2 linked regions of the Azospirillum sp. TSH100 genome follow. The protein of the gene in region 1 interacts with the protein of each later gene in a pairwise test. Links are inferred from orthologs where the notes say so. Each region holds a gene or a part of one and is shown in the gene's direction. Other genes may lie near its edges.

The links.
Region 2: the proteins of E6C72_RS11560 (region 1) and ybgC interact in binary tests that used the Escherichia coli proteins (3 or more experiments, as listed by UniProt). The link is inferred for Azospirillum sp. TSH100 from one-to-one orthologs.

The regions. Positions count from the first base shown.
Region 1 is NZ_CP039634.1:2,431,007-2,440,731, reverse strand. Bases 1-2,706 are described here. They hold E6C72_RS11560 (acyl carrier protein), read left to right. Parts: upstream 1-1,086; coding sequence 1,087-1,326; downstream 1,327-2,706. Other genes in these bases: fabF (beta-ketoacyl-ACP synthase II), read left to right, coding at 1,454-2,706; fabG (3-oxoacyl-[acyl-carrier-protein] reductase), read left to right, coding at 161-898; fabD (ACP S-malonyltransferase), read left to right, coding at 1-135. Outside these bases: more of fabF, read left to right, coding at 2,707-2,716; endolytic transglycosylase MltG, read left to right, coding at 2,766-3,773; E6C72_RS11545 (DUF2934 domain-containing protein), read left to right, coding at 3,888-4,178; E6C72_RS11540 (hypothetical protein), read right to left, coding at 4,202-4,441; E6C72_RS11535 (methyl-accepting chemotaxis protein), read right to left, coding at 4,690-6,684; E6C72_RS11530 (methyl-accepting chemotaxis protein), read left to right, coding at 6,901-8,124; E6C72_RS11525 (protein-glutamate O-methyltransferase CheR), read left to right, coding at 8,178-9,032; E6C72_RS11520 (chemotaxis protein CheW), read left to right, coding at 9,029-9,725. UniProt on the Escherichia coli protein: Carrier of the growing fatty acid chain in fatty acid biosynthesis.
Region 2 is NZ_CP039634.1:1,756,764-1,766,782, forward strand. Bases 3,823-6,822 are described here. They hold ybgC (tol-pal system-associated acyl-CoA thioesterase), read left to right. Parts: upstream 3,823-5,076; coding sequence 5,077-5,568; downstream 5,569-6,822. Other genes in these bases: ruvA (Holliday junction branch migration protein RuvA), read left to right, coding at 3,823-4,020; ruvB (Holliday junction branch migration DNA helicase RuvB), read left to right, coding at 4,017-5,090; tolQ (protein TolQ), read left to right, coding at 5,626-6,360; E6C72_RS08410 (biopolymer transporter ExbD), read left to right, coding at 6,364-6,822. In the rest of the region: E6C72_RS08370 (5-formyltetrahydrofolate cyclo-ligase), read left to right, coding at 1-492; E6C72_RS08375 (TIGR00282 family metallophosphoesterase), read left to right, coding at 515-1,339; E6C72_RS08380 (YebC/PmpR family DNA-binding transcriptional regulator), read left to right, coding at 1,511-2,263; E6C72_RS32175 (endonuclease domain-containing protein), read left to right, coding at 3,056-3,397; more of ruvA, read left to right, coding at 3,394-3,822; more of E6C72_RS08410, read left to right, coding at 6,823-6,846; E6C72_RS08415 (hypothetical protein), read left to right, coding at 6,863-8,041; Tol-Pal system beta propeller repeat protein TolB, read left to right, coding at 8,044-9,396; peptidoglycan-associated lipoprotein Pal, read left to right, coding at 9,546-10,013.

The DNA.
Region 1 (9,725 bases):
CAGGGCGTCGAACGGCTGGTCGAGGTCGGATCGGGCAAGGTGCTGGCCGGGCTGACCAAGCGAATCGACAAGGATCTGGCGGCGGTGTCGGTCGGCACGCCGGCCGATGTCGAGTCGTTCCTGAAGACCCTGTGAACACATCAGTCCCGTGAGGCCATCCATGTTTGACCTGACCGGCAAGTCGGCTCTCGTCACCGGCGCGTCCGGCGGTATCGGTGCATCGATCGCCCGTGCGCTGTACGCCCAGGGCGCCGCCGTCGCGCTTTCCGGCACCCGCGTCGCCCCGCTGGAGGCCTTGGCCGCCGAACTCGGCGAGCGCGCCTTTGTCGTCCCCGGAAACTTGTCGGAGGCTGCGGCGACCGAACAGCTGTTCAAGGACGCCGAAGCGGCGCTGGGCAAGATCGACATCCTCGTCAACAATGCCGGGCTGACCCGCGACCAGATCGCGATGCGCCTGAAGGACGAGGATTGGCAGTCGGTCATCGACGTGAACCTGACGGCGGCTTTCCGACTGTCGCGGGCCGCCATGCGCGGCATGATGAAGCGCCGCTGGGGCCGCATCGTCAACATCACGTCGGTCGTTGGCGTCACCGGCAATCCGGGGCAGGCCAACTACGCCGCGTCGAAGGCCGGTCTGATCGGCATGTCCAAGTCGTTGGCGGCCGAATTGGCCTCGCGCAACATCACCGTCAACTGCGTCGCGCCGGGCTTTATCGCCACGGCCATGACCGACGCCCTGAACGACGAGCAGAAGCAGAAACTGCTCCCCGCCATTCCGGCCGGCCGCATGGGTCAGCCGGACGAGATCGCCGCCGGGGTCGTGTACCTCGCGAGCGAGGAGGCCGCCTACGTCACCGGCCAGACGCTGCACATCAACGGCGGCATGGCTATGATCTGATGAGGATCGGACGGGGCGGCATCGCCACGTGTGAAGAACGGCACCAGCCGGCCTCCCTCGCGGGTGCTGGTCAAGGCTGCTGAAATGTGTTATCGGACGGGGCTTTTCGCGGCAGGACGGCACGTTCTTCGCGTGTTGCTCCGACCGGATTATCCCGAGCGGTTTCAAGGATTGGAAGGTCTTAAAAGATGAGCGACATCGCCGAGCGCGTGAAGAAGATCGTTGTGGACCACCTGGGTGTCGAGGAGTCGAAGGTGGTGGAGAACGCCTCCTTCATCGACGATCTGGGCGCCGACAGCCTCGACACCGTCGAGCTGGTCATGGCCTTCGAGGAAGAGTTCGGTGTCGAGATCCCGGACGACGCCGCTGAGAAGATCCTGTCGGTGAAGGACGCCATCGACTTCATCAAGGCCAACGCCGCCGCCTGATCGGGCCGCGGGCATTGAGCCCCCGAGGGCCAGGCGAACCGCATTTGCGACACCAGCAGCGCGGGGCCTGGCCGTCGACGACCAGTTCGTCGACATTATTTTCGAGGAAAGGTCAAGGAACAGCCTCATGAGACGTGTCGTCGTCACCGGACTCGGTATGGTCACGCCGCTTGGCGTCGGCCACACGCTGAACTGGGAGCGGCTGATTTCCGGAACGTCGGGAATCCGCGGCATCACGGGGTTCGACGCTTCGGACCTGGCCTCCAAAGTCGCCGGGCAGCTCCCGCGCGGAACGGGTGAGGGCGAATTCAACGCCGACGCCTTCGTTTCGCCGAAAGACCAGCGTAAGATGGATGATTTCATCATCTTCGCCATCGCCGCGGCGCAGGAAGCAATCAAGGATTCGGGTTGGGCTCCCCAGACCGATGAAGAGCGCGAGCGGACCGGCGTCATGGTCGGTTCGGGCATTGGCGGCCTTCCGGGCATCGCCGATGGTGCCGTGACCCTGCACGAAAAGGGTCCGCGCCGTCTGTCTCCCTTCTTCATTCCCGCCTGCCTGATCAATCTGGCCTCCGGTCATATTTCGATCCAGCACGGCTTCAAGGGCCCCAACCATGCGGTCGTCACCGCCTGTTCGACCGGCGCGCACGCCATCGGCGACGCTGCCCGTCTGATCATGTGGGACGATGCGGACGTCATGGTCGCCGGCGGCACGGAGGCGGCAGTGAGCCGTCTCGGCGTTGGAGGCTTCGCCGCCATGCGCGCTCTGTCCACCAACTTCAACGATACGCCCGAGAAGGCCTCGCGTCCCTATGACAAGGACCGCGACGGTTTCGTTATTGGAGAGGGCGCCGGTGTCGTTGTGCTGGAGGAGCTGGAGCACGCCAAGAAGCGCGGCGCCACCATCTACGCCGAAGTCGTCGGTTACGGCCTGTCGGGCGACGCCTACCACATTTCGGCCCCGGCGGAAGACGGCAACGGCGGTTTCCGTGCCATGCGGGGTGCGCTGAAGCGTGCCGGGATGGACCCGTCGGACATCGACTACGTCAACGCCCACGGTACCTCCACGCCGCTTGGTGACGAGATCGAACTTGGTGCGGTGAAGCGCCTGTTCGGCGAGTCCATGGACACCCTGGCGATGTCCTCCACCAAGTCTGCTATCGGTCATTTGCTGGGAGCCGCCGGTGCGGTCGAGGCGATCTACTCGATCAAGGCGATCAACCACGGCATCGTGCCGCCCACGTTGAATCTCGACAATCCGTCCGAGAGCTGCATGGGCGTCAATCTGGTGCCGAAGGTGGCCCAGGAGCGCCGCGTGCGTGCAGCACTGTCGAACTCCTTCGGGTTTGGCGGCACCAACGCTTCGCTGGTGTTCAAGGAATTCGCGTAAGCGAAGCGCCGCACCTGCGTTGCGGTCAGTCGTTTTCAAGAGGTGAGCGATGGGCTGGGGTCTCCGAATTTTCGCGGGGACGCTGGCCCTCGCGATCGGTGCGGCGGGAGGAATCGGCGTCTGGGGTTACCAGCGCTATTCGGCGCCCGGACCGCTGGAGCAATCAGAGACGGTCGTCATCCCGCGCGGCAGCGGTCTGGAGGCTATTGCCATCACGCTGGGCGACTCCAACGTGATCGCTTCGCCGCTGGTCTTCGTCGCCGCAGCAAAGCTGAGCGGTATCTTCCGTGAACTGAAGGCTGGCGAATACCAGTTCCCCGCAGGAATCAGCATCGAAGGTGTTCTGGAGCAGATGCGCCAGGGCCGTACCGTCGTTCACCGCTTCACCGTGCCGGAAGGACTGACCTCGGCGCAGGTCGTGGCGCTGCTTGCTCGGGAAACCGGCCTGACCGGTGAGGTTCCGAAGCCGCCCAAGGAAGGCTCCCTGCTGCCGGAGACCTACCATTTTGCCTATGGTGACAGCCGCGCCGCCCTGATCGAGCGGATGCAGACGGCGATGACCCAGGCGCTGGCCGAGGCCTGGAAGAACCGCGATCAGAACCTGCCGTTCGAGACGCCGCAGCAGGCGCTGACACTTGCCTCCATTGTCGAGAAGGAAACCGGCATCGCCGCGGAGCGCCCGCGGGTGGCGGGTGTCTTCGTCAATCGGTTGGAAGCGGGCATGAAGCTCCAGTCCGACCCGACGGTGATCTACGCGCTGACCGACGGCAGCGGCGAGTTGGGACGGGCGCTGAACCGCAACGACTGGAAGGTCGAGTCGTCCTACAACACCTATGTCGCGACCGGCCTGCCACCGGGGCCCATCGCCAACCCGGGCAAGGCGTCGATTCATGCGGTCATGAAGCCGGAACGGCACGAGTTCCTGTATTTCGTTGCCGATGGCACCGGCGGCCATGTCTTCGCCAAGTCGCTGGCGGACCATAACCGCAATGTCACCAAATGGCGCGAGGTCCAGCAGAACCGGCAACCCGAGCGTGGCGAAACCTCATCGGAGTGACGGCCGATCGGTCGGGCGTAGGTCCGATAACGATCCGATTGGTTGCGCGCATCTCGGGAATTCGGCAGTCTTTGCATTGCAGCAAACCCAACCACCATTTCCCGGGGAGATGTGATGAGCGTGGATGTCGAACAGCGCATCCGTGACCGCGCCTATGCGATCTGGCTGGAAGAGGGCCGACCTCACGGCCGCGATGCCGACCACTGGCTCCAGGCCGAGCGCGCGATCTTGGCCGAAGCCGTGGCCGTTCCAGACCATTCGCCGGTCGTGGCCGTCGTCAAGGCGCCGCGTAAGACCACCAACGCCAAGCCACGTGGCGTCGTGAAGACCGCAGATACGAACGCGGCATCTGAAGAGCCGCCGAAGGCGCGCAAGCCTCGGACCCGCAAGACGACCACCACCTGATCGGGAGCGGAAGGGCCCCGGGGTCAGGCGGCATTCGAGGCCTGCGGCAGCTGTAGGTTGGAGACAACCATCACCCCGGCGGTCTTCCCATAGGATTTGCGGGCTGCGCGCAGGGCTTCCAGGGCTTCTATCAGGCTTTCTTCGGCAAAGCCCGGCGCCAGACCGGCCAATTCCCGCTCTGTCAAATCGATGAAGGCATCCAGCAGACGCGCGTGAATGCGGCTGGCCAGTCGGACTTCATCGGCGACCTTCTGTGCGGGCATGGGGGACTCCCTCGGTGTCGGGTGGGGCTGATAATGTTCAGTGGAGCATCTTATCGGGATCAAGCGTTCCCGCAGGCCGATTAGGCGTGAAATAGGGTTAAAAGAACTTTAAATGCAAAATAATCCCGTTGGGGGATTAAGAATTACCACTTCGGATATTTTGTGTAACGCCGGTTGGTTGCCGTCAGCGGGACTGATGAGCCTGCAGTTCCGACACAGATCAAGGAACTTCAGCGAACGGCCAAGTTTCAGCCGGCTTGGAACCGTGACACCTGACGCCGCGTCTCGTCCGCCAGCCGGGAGAGATGCACCATGGTTGCGGCGATTTCCTCTGACGCGGCGGCGTTCTTGGAGGCGACTGTGCGCACGCTTTCGATCGACCGTTCGATCTCACGGACTGAGGCCTGCTGCTCCTCCATGGCAACCGCGACCGATTGGAAGGCGCCATCGATGCGGTCGACCCGCTCCGCGAGCCCGTCCATCCGGCGCCGGGCTTGTTCGGTCACCGTCTTGCCCTCTTCGGCCAGCGCCGCGGCGGCTTCGATGATCTCGGCGATCTGCCGGGCACTTTCCACCGCGTTGTCGGCGAGTTTGCCGACCTCCTCGGCCACCACCTCGAAGCCCTTGCCCTGCTCGCCGGCGCGGGCGGCTTCGATGGAGGCGTTGACCGACAGGATGTTGGTCTTCACTGCGATCTGGGTGATGGCCTCGGTGATGCGGCCGATGCGACGGCTGTTCTCGGCGATGGTCTGTGATACGCGCAGAAGCCGTGCCATGTCCGCCCGTCCGCCATCGGCGAAGTCGGCGGCATCCTTCACCATGTCGGAGGCATCACGCGTGCTGTCGGTGACATGGGCGATGGCGCGGGCCGACTGGCCGACCGCCGTCGCCACCTGATCCAGATCGTCGGTCTGTTCAGATGCGCCGTCCGACACGTGGGAGATGGCGGTGCTGGCTTGCCCTGCGGCGACGGCGACCTGAGTCGCCTGTTCGCCGATGGTGCGGAAGGCCGCACCGGTCTGCTGCAACAGAGCCACCATCTCGCCATAGGCTCCATGGAAGGCCGGACCCTTTTCCATCTCCACGGCCTCCACACTCTTTCCAGACAGTCTGTGCATCTCGCCATGCAGCCCGTGCAGCACCTGGATGACGGTGGCGACGGCACGGCCGATGGATCCCAACTCGTCCTGCCGGCCGGTTCCCGGCACCGCGACCGTCAGATCGCCTTCCGACAGGTGCTGTACCGCTCTGGTGGTGGCGGCGATGGGGCCGGTCAGGCTGCGGGCGATCAGGATCGACAAAACCGTGCCGACGGCCAGTGCGCCGAGCGCGCCGCTCCACAGCAGCAGCACGGCGCGCGACCGTCCGGCCTCCCGCTCCGCCGTCTGGGCGGCGACCAGTTGTGTCACCTGATCGTTCACGGTCCTGGCGGCGTCGCGCATGGCGTCGCGGGCGGCATTGCGTCGGGCGACGATGTCGGCGACCAGCAGGAATTCCGTTTCCACCCCCATGACAGAGGCGGTCAGCTTCTCCGATTCGCGCAGAGCGTCGCCGTCATTGGCAGCCTTTCGCACATCGCCGACGATGGTCAGCAGCCGATCGATGCTGCCGTTGAGCGAATTGCGCCCGGCACCGCCGTGGTCGATCAGGAATTGCTGTACATCCAGCAGCGCGCCGCGGGTCTCCTGGATCAGCCGCCCGGCGATGGTCGCCAGCAGGGCCGAGGATTCCAACGTGGTCACCGCGGCCCGGTCGCTCGGATCGGCCTTCACCCGGGCCAGTGCGTCGGCATAGCGCGCCGTCTGATCCTGTGTCAGGGTCTGGGCGATCACCAGCAGGGCGGCTGTCTGTTTGCGCAGCTTCGCCAGGCTGGCGAAACGGTCGACCTCCAGCCCCACCACCTCGTCGAAGGATTTCCGGTAGGCCGCCAGCTTCTCCAGCGCTTCCCGCAGCGTGTCGGGCGGCACGGCATGGTTGGGCAGGGCCAGCAGCGCTTCAGCCTCGCTCCTCATCTGGTCGGTCAACTGGCGCACCCGCCGGCTGGCGGAGGGGTCGACGTCCAGCAGATAGCGGGCCTCTTCCTGCCGGGCGCTATACAGCAGCGTGTCCAGCCGGGCGGTCTGGGCAGCAATCTCCACCTGCGAGGCGTAGGTGTTCAGCCCGCTCCAACCGACGACGGCGACGGCGAGCGTCAGCAGCAGCACGGCGGCGAATCCCAGGGCGATGCGGGTGGCGATCGACATGCCGGCGAAGGTCCAATCAAGGCCGCCGCGAAGGCGGCGCCGGGTTGAGCGGATGGGCGGACGGCGAATGCCGCACGCGAACGGCGGCATCGAGCACTATGTACCGGAATCACCTTGCTTCGGTTGGGGTGCATCCGGCAAGTCATAAGGGTGGCATGCGGTCTCCGCAGGGTATCGCGGGGTGCCGCTGGTCGTTCGTGAGGAGCCTGTACTGCGATGTCCCTTCCGGCCAGCTTGCGGATCCTTCCCCGTTTTGGACTCGCCCTTGTTCTGCCAACGGTCGCGGCACTCATTCCCCTTCTGCTGCCGCACGCTGTTCCCGACATCGGAAAACAGACCGTCTGGATCGTCACGGGTGGCATGCTCGCCCTGGGGCTGCTGATCGGCTGCATCCTGGCGCTCGATCTCTCCGACGCGATGGGGCGGCTGCAGATGGCCGCCGGCCGGCTGGCCGACGGCATGGCGGATGAGCTGTCAATACCGCCTCTCCGTGGTGACGAGGCAGGTGGCGTCGTCGCATCCCTGGTTCGCATCGCCCAGACACAGGATCGGCTCCACGCCACCCTGCGCCGCCTGACCCAGGAAGGAGAGGGCGAGGCGCAGAGAGATGCGCCGGGTGCCGCATCTCTCCCCGGCCGCTATGGTGACATGGTGGCGCTGGTCGAAGATGCCAGCGCTTCCTTCCGGCGTATCGGCCAGCAGGCGGCCCAGGTCGCCGTCGCCGCCGGGCAGGCCAGTACTGCGGTGTCGCAGGTCGCCGATGGCGCCGCCATCCAGACCGAGGATCTCGACCGGGTGGTGGACGCGGTCGGCCGATCCGTCCGTGCCATCGCCGATGTCACCGACAGCACCCGCGCCGCCTCCGACATGGTGCGGGTCACCGCCGGCTTCGCCGACCGTGGTAAGGCGGAAATGGCGCGACTGGTTCGAGTCTCGCAGACCATCGGTGACAACAGCCGCCGCATCGGCCGCATCACCGAGGCCATCACCCAGATCGCAGTGAAGACCAACATCCTGTCGGTCAACGCTTCCATCGAAGCCGCCCGCGCCGGCGAGCAGGGCAAGGGCTTCGAGGTGGTGGCCGAGGAGGTCGGCAAACTCGCCGACAACGCGGTGGAAAGCGCCCGACAGATCGCCGAGATCGTCGAGGCCGCCGCGACGATGGCGGAGGAGGGAATGGCCGCCACGGCCGAGGTGGTGCAGATGATGGACGGTATCGCCGAGCGGGTGACCCAGATCGACCGCATGGTCCAGTCGGTTGCCGCCGCGATGGCGAACCAGCAGGATCACATTGTCGAGATCGAATCGAACGTCGGGAACATCCGCACGGTCGCCTCCAAGAACGCTGCGGCGTCGGAGGAGATCACGGCAACCATGGTTCACCTCTCCCGGCTGGCCGACGACACGCGGCGTCTGGCTGAACGCTTCCGGGCGTCGTGACCGGCGGCGCTGCTCCTCCATCCACAGGGTCGGATGGCCCGCTGTACGATTTGGTGCGGCGGTTACTGGACGACGTCCGGCGCAAGGCCGGCATCCGTCATGACCGTCCGCTCGAGCGCAAGCTGGCGCGCATCCTGGCGGCGATGCCGCTGAGCATGCTGGAGGAGTGGGTGGCGCAGATCGAAGGGGCGCCGGCCGACAGCCCGGACTGGCTGAGCCTGATCGAGAATCTGACGATCCACGAAACCTATTTTTTTCGCGATCTGCCGCATCACGCCCATCTCCGCCGCCATTTGCTGCCCCGGCTGATTGCCGAGCGCAGCGCCATGCGTACGCTGCGGCTGTGGAGCGCCGGGTGCGCCACCGGGGAGGAGGCCTATGGTCTCGCCATCGTGACGCTGGAGGCACTGGCCGATGCCGGGCAGGCGCGACGCACCGCCTATGGGCTCGAAACCGACTGGACCGTCGAAGTTCTCGGTACCGACCTCAGCCGGATTGCCGTGCGGCAGGCCTCCAACGCCTGCTACGGCGGCGAAGGACTCGGCCCCTTTCGCGAAATGCCGGCCGACTATGAGAGCTGGTTCATGCCGCTCGGCCCGGAGGCGCCATTGCATCGCCGGGTGCGTGACGAGGCCCGACGGGTCGTACGCTTCGCCCGTCACAATCTGATGGATGGGGCTCTGCCGGACACTGCACCGGCCGGCGGTTTCGACCTCGTGTCCTGTCGCAACGTCATGATCTATTTCGATGACGACAGCCGTGAACGGGCGCTCTCGCTGTTGACCTCGGCGGTGGCGCCCGATGGCTGGCTGGTGCTCGGCACCACCGACCGGCTTGAGGACCGCCATGGCTTCGTCCGCCACCGCGGCGACCGCGCGATCGCTTACCGGCGGGGAGGGGTGGCATGAGCCCCTGCGGATATCTGACCTTCGACATAGCCGGCACGCCATTCGCCGTCGCCGCCGACCGGGTGGAAGAGGTGGCGGAACCGACCGGAACCACCCGTCTGCCGTTCTCGCCGCCGCAGGTGGAGGGGCTGGCGAATGTCGCCGGCCGGATTTTGCCGGTGCTGGACATCACCGCCTATTCCTCTCTGCGGCTTGCCTGGGCGGGCGGGCGGCGTGGCGGCCTGCTGATCGTTCTGCGCGCCGGAACCGGGTTGCTGGCACTCCGCGCCGGGCGGATCGGCGGTACCCTGACGGCGGAGCGGGTGACCCTCGCCGCGGCGGAACCTGAGGATGGCGGCACACCGGTGGCAGGCCGTTTGCGCCATGGCGAGCGGTTCCTGCGCCTGCTCGATCCCGATCTGATGCAACTCGGGCGCGGTGCCGCGCTTGCCACTCCGGGATTGACGGGACTGATGGATGCCGGCGCGCTGACCGGCGGCGCTGCCGATCCGCCGGATCCGTCGCGCGAGCGGGCCAGCGTCCGTCTGCTGATGGTGGAGGTCGCCGGCCGGCCCGAGGCGTTGGAGATGGCTGATCTGCTGCTGGTCTTCCCGGTCGGCGATCTGCGGCAGTTGCCCCATGCGCCATCACTGGTCCGTGGCGTGGCGCGGGTGCAGAAGCGGTCGATCCTGGTTACCGACCCTCTCGGCGCGG
Region 2 (10,019 bases), 680 kb from region 1 along the record:
GCCCTGCGCGACCGCATCGCCGAACTGGCGCGCGACGGCCATCTGCCGCGCGGTGCCGCCGGGGGATATTGGCCGCTCGGCTCCGAACTCGACGCGCGGCCGGCTTTGCTCCATCTTAAGCAACTTGGTCATCAGGTCGGACTGCCGGTGTCGGGGCCGCGCGGCACCGCGCTGGTCTTCCGCGACTGGGATCCGCAAGCGCCGATGGCGGTCGGCCGTTACGGCATCCAGGAGCCGGCGGAGGGGCGTGCCGTGCTACGCCCGTCGCTGCTGCTGGTGCCTCTGCTGGCCTTCGACCGCTCCGGCCACCGGCTGGGCTATGGCGCCGGCTATTATGACCGGACACTGGACGCCCTGCGGGCGGCGGGAACAGTGGTCGCGGTCGGCGTGGCCTTCGCCGTACAGGAGATGGCGGCGGTGCCGGTGGACGGCCATGACCAGCCGCTGGACTGGATCGTGACGGAGCGCGAGACGCTCCGCATTCGTAAGTGAGCATTTCTGGAAGGTTGGGGCGATGCGGATTCTGTTCTTCGGCGACGTGGTGGGCCGGGCCGGGCGTGAGGCGGTGCTGGCGCACATGCCGATGCTGCGCGAGACGCTGGACCCCGACCTGACCGTGGTGAATGGCGAGAATGCCGCCGGCGGCTATGGCGTCACCGTGAAGATCGCCGAGGAGTTCTTCGAGGCCGGCATCGACGTGGTGACACTGGGCAACCACACCTGGGACCAGAAGGAACTGGTCTCAACCATCGAGCAGCAGCCGCGCATTGTCCGCCCGGTGAACTACCCGGAGGGAACGCCCGGCCGCGGCTTCGTCCTGTTGCAGGCGCGCGGCGGGCGCAAGGTGCTGGTCGTCAACGTGCTGCTGCGGCTGTTCATGGAACCGATGGACGACCCGTTCGCCGCGGTCGACCGGGTGCTGAAGGCGCACCGGCTCGGGCCTGGCGGGGTGGATGCGGTGCTGGTCGACATGCACGGCGAGGCGACCAGCGAAAAGATGATCATGGGGCATTTCTGCGACGGCCGCGCCTCGCTGGTGGTGGGCACCCACAGCCATGTGCCGACCGCCGACCATATGGTCCTGCCGAAGGGCACCGCCTATCAGTCCGATGCCGGCATGTGCGGCGATTACGACAGCGCCATCGGCATGAAGAAGGAGGTGGCGCTGGCCAAGATGGTGCGCAAGCTGCCGACCGAGCGGCTGTCTCCGGCGGAGGGCGAGGGCACCGTCTGCGGCTGCTACGTCGAGACCGACGACCGCACCGGGTTGGCCGTCCGCATCGAGCCGCTACGCATCGGCGGGCGGCTGAGCCGGACTTTGCCGGAACGGATGCAGTAGGGCGTTCACAGCGCGACCCCGGCCGCGCCGCAATCTCGCCATATTGACTTTCTAATCCCGTGGGTGTCGTCTCCCGCGCCGAAAAGGTGCGGTGGGGCGGCAGACCTGTTACATGTGTCGTGCGCTCACCCCGCCCGATTGACCAATTCCGTTTCGAGGCTCGTTCGACCCATGGCCGGTCATTCCCAGTTCAAGAACATCATGCACCGCAAGGGCGCGCAGGACGCCAAGCGGTCCAAGATCTTCAACAAGCTCGCCCGCGAGATCACCGTGGCCGCCAAGAGTGGCCTGCCGGACCCGGCGGCCAATCCGCGCCTGCGCGCCGCCATCCTGGCCGGACGCGCGCAGAACATGCCGCGCGACCGCATCGACCGCGCCATCAAGCAGGGCACGCCCGGCGGCGGCGACGACGCCAACTACGAGGAGGTGCGGTACGAGGGCTACGGCCCCGGCGGCGTCGCCCTGATCGTCGAGGCGCTGACCGACAACCGCAACCGCACTGCCGCGGAAGTGCGCTCCAGCTTCACCAAGTATGGCGGCAGCCTGGGCGAGACCAATTCGGTCAGCTTCATGTTCAGCCGCATCGGCGCGATCTTCTACCCGGCCGCCGCCGCGGATGCCGACGCCGTGTTCGAGGTCGCGCTGGAGGCCGGTGCCGACAATGTCGAATCCGACGAGAACGGCCATGAAGTCACCACCACGGTGGAGAATTTCGGCGCCGTGCGCGATGCGCTGGAGGCCAAGTTCGGCGGTGCGGAAAGCGCGCGTCTGACCTGGCGTCCGCTGAACACCGTCGCCCCAAGCGAGGATGCCGCGGCCAGCCTGCTGAAGCTGCTGGACGTGCTGGAGGACAACGACGACGTGCAGGTGGTCGAGGGCAACTTCGACATCTCCGACGAGCTGATGCAGAAGCTGACCGCGTAACAGCGACGCGGGTCTTGCAGGCGGAGAGCGGGTGCCGTGTTTGCGCGGGCAGGACGACGTGAGGCGGAAGTGCCGTCGCCGGTGCGGCTGCTGGGGATCGACCCCGGCTTGCGCCACACCGGCTGGGGCATCATCGACGTGGCCGGCAACCGCCTGAGCCACGTCGCCGATGGCGCGGTGCATTCCGACGACCGCTGTCCGCTGGCCGAGCGGCTTTTACAGCTCCACGATGCGTTGTCGGCGGTGGTGGAGCGCTACCACCCCGACGAGGCGGCGGTCGAGGAGACCTTCGTCAACAGCAACGCGGTCTCGACGCTCAAGCTGGGGCAGGCCCGCGCCGTGGCCCTGCTGGTGCCCGCCCAGGCCGGGCTGGCGGTGGCGGAATACGCCAACAACATGGTCAAGAAGGCGGTCGTCGGCCAGGGCCGCGCCGAGAAGGCGCAGGTCCAGACGATGGTGCGCCTGCTGCTGCCCGGCTGCGAGATCGGCACTCCGGACGCCGCCGACGCGCTGGCCGTGGCGATCTGCCACGCGCACCATCGTGCGAGCTGGACGATGTGGCGGCGTGGGGATGATGCGTCGCGGCATACCCTCTCCCCCCCGGGGAGAGGGTTGGGTGAGGGAGGCGCATTGCGTGCCTCTCCCAAGGCTCCACGCAGTGCCTCCCCCTCACCCCGACCCTCTCCCCGGGGGGGAGAGGGGGATGGTCCCCTGGGGCGCGTGGGGGATATGGCACAAGTTGCGAAAAGCAAACCGACTGACTACATAACCGGGCGCGCGCGCGATCTGCGGATGAACGCCACGGATGTGGAAAAGATCGTCTGGCAGAAGCTGCGCAATGCCCAGCTTGGCGCGAAATTCCGTCGGCAGGAGCCGATCCTGGGCTTCGTCGCCGATTTCGTCGCCCATGACCATCGCCTGATCGTCGAACTGGACGGCGGCCAGCATGCCGAGCAGCGCGCCGCCCATGACGAGCGGCGGGCGCGCATGCTGGAGCAGGCGGGCTTCCGGATCCTGCGCTTCTGGAACACCGACGTGATCGACAATCTTGACAGCGTGCTGGAGACCATCCGTGCGCGTCTCGAAGAGACCCCCATTCTTCGCAGCCAGCCCTCGGGCCGGGAGTTCCCATGATCGCCAAGCTGACCGGCATCGTCGATTCCACCGGCACCGACTGGGTCGTGCTCGACGTCAACGGCGTCGGTTACCTGCTGTCCTGCTCCAACCGCACCCTGTCGCGTCTGGCGGTGGGCGAGCGGGCGTCGCTGGTCGTCGAGACCTTCATCCGCGAGGAGCGCATCGTCCTGCACGGCTTCGGCGATCAGGCCGAGCGGGACTGGTTCAAGCTGCTGACCACCATCCAGGGCGTCGGTGCCCGGCTGGCGCTGTCGATCCTCGGCGTTCTCGACCCCGACCAGCTGACCCGCGCCATCGCCTCGCAGGACAAGACCGCGCTGGTTCGGGCCGACGGCGTCGGGCCGAAGGTGGCGGCGCGCATCCTCAACGAACTCAAGGACAAGGTCGGCAATCTGGCGCTCGGTCCGGCGGCAAGCGCGGGCGCGCCGGCCGGCAAGGGCGCTCCCGCCGCCGTTCCGGGCGCCAGCCCGGCGCTGGCCGATGCGGTGTCGGCGCTGGTTAATCTCGGCTATGGCCGGTCGGAGGCCTTCGGCGCGGTCGTCGCCGCCGGGCGCGTGCTGGGCGATGAGGCCGGCGTGTCCGATCTGATCCGCCAGGGTCTCAAGGAACTGAGCCAATGAGCGATCCCCAAAACGATCGTCTGGTCCAGCCGGGCCAGGGCCACGGCGATTCGGCCGAGGCGTCGATCCGCCCGCTGTCGCTCGCCGAGTTCATCGGCCAGCGCCAGGCGCGCGAGAACCTGTCGATCTTCATCCAGGCCGCCCGTTCCCGCAACGAGGCGCTGGACCATGTGCTGCTGTTCGGGCCGCCCGGCCTGGGCAAGACGACGCTGGCGCAGATCGTCGCGCGTGAACTGGGAGTCGGCTTCCGCGCCACCTCCGGCCCGGTCATCGCGCGGGCCGGCGATCTGGCGGCGCTGCTGACCAATTTGCAGCCGCACGACGTCCTCTTCATCGACGAGATTCATCGCCTTAATCCCGCCGTGGAAGAGGTGCTTTATCCCGCCATGGAGGATTTCCAGCTCGACCTCATCATCGGCGAAGGCCCATCGGCGCGGTCCATCCGGATCGACCTGCCGCCCTTCACCCTCGTCGGCGCCACGACGCGCAGCGGCCTGATCACGCGCCCCTTGCGCGAACGCTTCGGCATTCCCGTGCGCCTGCAATTCTACGAGCCGGACGAGCTGGAACTGATCGTGCGCCGCGCCGCCGGTGTGCTCGGCATGGGCATCACGCCGGAGGGCGCCCGCGAGATCGCCAACCGCTCGCGCGGCACGCCGCGCGTCTCGGGCCGCCTGCTGCGCCGGGTGCGTGATTTCGCCGCGGTGGCGGGGGTGGAGGAGGTCGACAAGCGTGTCGCCGATGCCGCGCTGACCCGGCTGGAGGTCGACCGGCTTGGACTCGACAGCATGGACCGCCGCTATCTCGGGCTGGTCGCCACCAATTACGGCGGCGGGCCGGTGGGCGTCGAGACGCTGGGGGCGGCGCTGGGCGAGCAGCGCGACGTGCTGGAGGAGGTGGTCGAACCCTACCTGATCCAGCAGGGCTTCCTTCAGCGCACGCCGCGCGGGCGCATGCTGACCGACCAGGGTTTCCGCTATCTCGGCCTCAACCCGCCGAACGCGCCGCTGCGGCAGCTCGACCTGCTGGACCGCGCGCCCGATCCGACGGAGGGGGATGGCGATGAGTGACGCTCCCGCCCTCTCTCTGTCCGGATGGTTCGCGGAGGATGGCACCCACCGCTATCCGCTGCGGGTCTATTACGAGGATACCGACGCCGGCGGCATCGTCTATCACGCCAATTACCTGCGATTTGCGGAACGGGCGCGGACGGAGATGCTGTACCTGATGGGCTTCCGTCAGAAGGAGATGGCCGAGGGCTCGGGCGATGTCACAGGTGTGTCATTTGCGGTACGGCGCCTGACCATCGATTTTGACGCCCCTGCCAAGCTGGAGGACGTGCTTGAAGTGGAAACCCGAATCGTCGATATCCGCGGTGCCTCCTTCGCAGTTGCACAAGTCATCCGCCGCGACGGTCGCGTGCTGGCGCGCGCCGACCTGCAGCTGGTGACGATCAACCGGGCCGGACGGGCCGTGCGCCTTCCCGAACCGGTGAAAGCGGCGATGGAGACGCTGCATGCCAAGCAATCCACGCCTGCCCACTCATAACCGACCGCTTTCCTTCCACATCCCCGTGCCAACAGCGCAACCGCGAGACTGACTGCGATGGACGCCCTGCAAACCGCCCAACTGGCCGGCAATGCCGCCGCCACGACGGCACATGAGATCACGATCCTCGGCCTGTTCTGGCAGGCCGACGCGGTCGTCAAGATCGTGATGATGATGCTTGTCGTCGCCTCGATCTGGTGCTGGGCGATCATCATCGAAAAGCTGATGCGCATCCGCCGCCTGAACGCCCAGGCCGATGCCTTCGAGGAGGCGTTCTGGTCCGGCGGTTCGCTCGACGCGCTGTACGACCGCATCGGCCAGACCCCGGCCGACCCGATGGCCGCGACCTTCTCCGCCGGCATGCGCGAGTGGCGCCACGCCGCCGACCGCGGCATCGGCGGCACCATGAAAAGCTCGCTGCAGCAGCGGGTGGAGCGGGTGATGGCGGTGACCATCGGCCGCGAGATGGCGCGGGCCGAACGCTACATGACCTTCCTGGCCTCGGTCGGCTCGACGGCCCCCTTCATCGGCCTGTTCGGCACGGTGTGGGGCATCATGAACTCCTTCACCTCGATCGCCGGATCGGGCAACACCAGCCTCGCCGTGGTGGCGCCCGGCATCGCCGAGGCGCTGTTCGCCACCGCCATGGGCCTGCTGGCCGCCATCCCGGCCGTGCTGTCCTACAACAAGTTCTCCACCGACCTCGGCCGCTACGCCGACCGGTTGGACACCTTCTCGGGCGAGTTCTCGGCGATCCTGTCCCGCCACCTCGAGGAGCGGGGAGCCGCCTGAACCATGGCCGGACAACTCGCAGGCAAATCCCACGGGCGCGGCAAGCGCCGGGGCTATCGCGCGATGGCCGAGATCAACATGACGCCGTTCATCGACGTCATGCTGGTCCTGCTGATCGTCTTCATGGTCGCCGCCCCGATGCTGACCGTCGGCGTACCGGTCGACCTGCCCAAGACCAATGCCGCTCCGCTGGAGCAGCAGAAGGATCCGCTGTTCGTCACCGTGCAGACCGACGGCCGCGTCTTCGTCCAGGAGACGCCGGTCGAACTGACCAACATGGTGCCGCTGCTGATCGCGGTGACCAACAACAACCCCGAGGCCCGCATCCTGGTTCGTGGCGACGCCAAGATCGCCTACGGCAAGATGCTGGAGGTGATGGGCACCATGAGCGCCGCCGGCTTCAAGAAGGTCGGTCTGGTCGCCGAGATGCCGAACGGCCCGACCGCGTCCAGCGCGCGGGTCGGCGCCCCCAAGCCGGCGCGTTGAGGCGGGCGGAACTCCCATGCGCAAGCCCCTGATCGCCTCGGCGGTGCTGCACGTCGCGCTTGTCGCGCTGATGGTGCTCGGCCTGCCGCCCAGCGATCGCAAGCTGGAAATCGCCGCCTCGATCCCGATCGAGATCGTCGACGTCGGCGAGATCACCCAGGCTGCCCGCGTCGAGAAGGGCGAGCCGAAGCCGGCCAACGCCGCTCGTCCGCCGATGCCCGAGGCCAAGCCCGCCCCGCCGGCTCCCGAACCGCCGGACGAGGAGGACGAACCTCCTCCTCCGCCCCCGCCGCCCACGAAGACGCCGGAGCCACCCAAGGTCGCCCAGGTGCCTCCGCCTCCGCGCGAGCCGACGCCGCCGCCCAAGCCTGCCCCGACGCCACCACCTCCTCCTCCGCCGCCTCCTCCTCCGCCCCCGGATCCGGCGCCGTCGCCGACTCCGAAGCCGCCCGAGCCTCCCAAGCCCGAGCCTCCGAAGCCGGAACCGCCCAAACCGGAACCGCCGAAGCCCGAGCCTCCGAAGCCGGAGCCGAAGAAGCCCGAGCCTCCCAAGCCGGAACCGCCCAAGGCGGAGCCGAAGAAGCCGGAACCGCCCAAGGAAGTGGCGAAGGCCGAGCCGCCGAAGGATTCCAAGGCCGAGACGAAGAAGCCGGATGCTCCGGCCAAGCAGCCGGAGAAGCCGTCGGCCAAGACCGATCCGCTGTCCGACCTGCTGTCGAACGTCGGGAAGATCAAGCCGTCGGACAACCCGAAGGCGGACGGCAAGGCATCGGCCAGCGCCAACAGCGACGCCAAGCCCAGCCAGAAGACCGCGTCGGCGGCTCCGGCCGGCGCGGCGAAGGCGACGAACGGCCCCGACAAGCCGTTCAAGCCGTCGGGCCGCGCGCTGGACGCCATCCGCGGCCAGCTGAGCAAGAACTGGAACTTCGACAGCGGCCGCAAGGACGCCGGTTCGATGCAGATCGAGATCCACGTGGAGGTCGGCCGCGACCACAGCGTGGTCCGCGCCTGGATCGACGACAAGTACCGGTCGCGCTACATGTCGGACGCCGCCTTCCGGGCGTCGGCCGACGCGGCGGTGCGGGCCGTCAAGCGGTCCAGCCCGCTGGAATTGCTTGCCAGCGAGTTCACGCCGCAGACTTATGAAGATTGGCGCTTCATCGTGTTCAATTTCGACCCGAGGGACATGTTCTGACCATGACGACGAAGACGAGGCTTCTGTTGAAGCTGGCCGGGGCCACCGGCGCGCTTCTGCTCTCCCTCGGCGTTGCCGCTCCGCAGGAGGCGCGCGCCGAGTTGCGCATCGACATCACGCGGGGCGTGTCCGAGCCGCTGCCCATCGCGATCACCAGCTTCGCCGGATCGGGCGGGCGTGACGCGCAGATGGGCGCCGACATCTCCAAGGTCATCTCCGACGACCTGGAGCGGTCGGGCCTGTTCCGTCCGCTGGACCCGCGCGGCTTCCTCCAGACGCCTGACCAGCTGCGCAGCGGCGAGCCGCGCTATCAGGACTGGAAGGCGCTGGGCGCGCAGGCGCTGGTCGCCGGCAACACCACGACCGGCGGCGACGGCCGCATGAAGGTCGATTTCCGCCTGTGGGACGTTGCCGCCGGCCAGTATATGCAGGGGCTGAGCTACAGCGCCTCGCCGCAGGAATGGCGCCGCATCGCCCACATCGTGGCCGACGCCATCTACAAGCGCCTGACTGGCGAGGACGGCTATTTCGACACGCGCATCGTCTATGTCGCCGAATCCGGCCCGGCGAACGCGCGCAAGAAGCAGCTGGCCATCATGGACCAGGACAGCGCCAACCATCAGTTCCTGACCGACGGCCAAACCCTGGTCCTAACGCCGCGCTTCTCGCCGACGTCGCAGGAAATCACGTACATGTCGTACTTCAACAAGAAGCCGCGCGTGTACCTGTTCAACATCGACACCGGCCGCCAGGAGGTCCTGGGCGACTTCCCCGGCATGACCTTCGCCCCGCGCTTCTCGCCGGACGGCAACAAGGTCATCATGTCGATGGCCCAGAACGGCAACACCGACATCTACACGCTGGACCTGCGCACCCGCCGCCAGACCCAGCTGACCGACGCGCCGGGCATCGACACCGCCCCCAGCTATTCGCCGGACGGCCAGCGGATCGTCTTCGAGTCGGACCGCGGCGGCACCCAGCAGCTCTACGTCATGGGTGCCGACGGTTCGGGCGTGAAGCGTCTGACCTTCGGCGAAGGCCGCTACGGTACGCCGGTGTGGTCGCCGCGCGGCGACCTGATCGCCTTCACGCGCCAGCGTGGTAGCAGCTTTGCAGTGGGCGTAATCCGTCCGGATGGGTCGGGGGAACGAATCCTGACCGAAGCCTTCCATGTCGAAGGTCCGACCTGGGCGCCGAACGGCCGTGTTCTCATGTTCTTCAAGGACTTGCCGTCGGGTGACGGCCGTGGCCGCAACGCGAAGCTGTACAGCATCGACATCACCGGCGCCAACGAGCGTCGCGTGAGCACCCCGGTCGATGCGTCGGACCCCGCGTGGTCGCCCTTGATTCCCTAGTGGAGTAGCCCTATTTTGCGGCCACGCGGGAGCAATGCTCAAGACAAAGGTCGGACGTCGTCTTTTCGTCGGGGATTGGCGGAAAGAAGCGGCTCCCGCTCAGACAATGTTCGACCATCCAACAAGTTTCGTTCAAGGGGTCCCTGAACATGCGCATGAAGTTCCTTGCTCTCGCCGCGGTCGCTCTGCTCGCCGCTTGCGAATCCACTCCGAACGACGCCGCCAACGGCGCCAACACCGGTGCCCAGCAGTCGATCCGTCCGGGCTCGGCGGAAGATTTCGTCGTCAACGTCGGCGACCGCGTCTTCTTCGGCCTCGACCGCTTCGACCTGTCGCCGGAGGCTCGCGCCACCCTCGACCGTCAGGCCAAGTGGCTGCAGACCTACGGCTCGGTCACCGTCACCGTCGAGGGCCATGCCGACGAGCGCGGCACCCGTGAGTACAACCTGGCCCTGGGTGAGCGCCGCGCCAACTCGGTGAAGAACTACCTGGCCGCCAAGGGCATCCCAGCCAACCGCGTCAACGTCGTCTCCTACGGCAAGGAGCGTCCGGCCGTGGTTGGCTCGAACGAGGCCGCCTGGTCGCAGAACCGCCGTGGCGTGACCGTCGTCAACTGATGACGC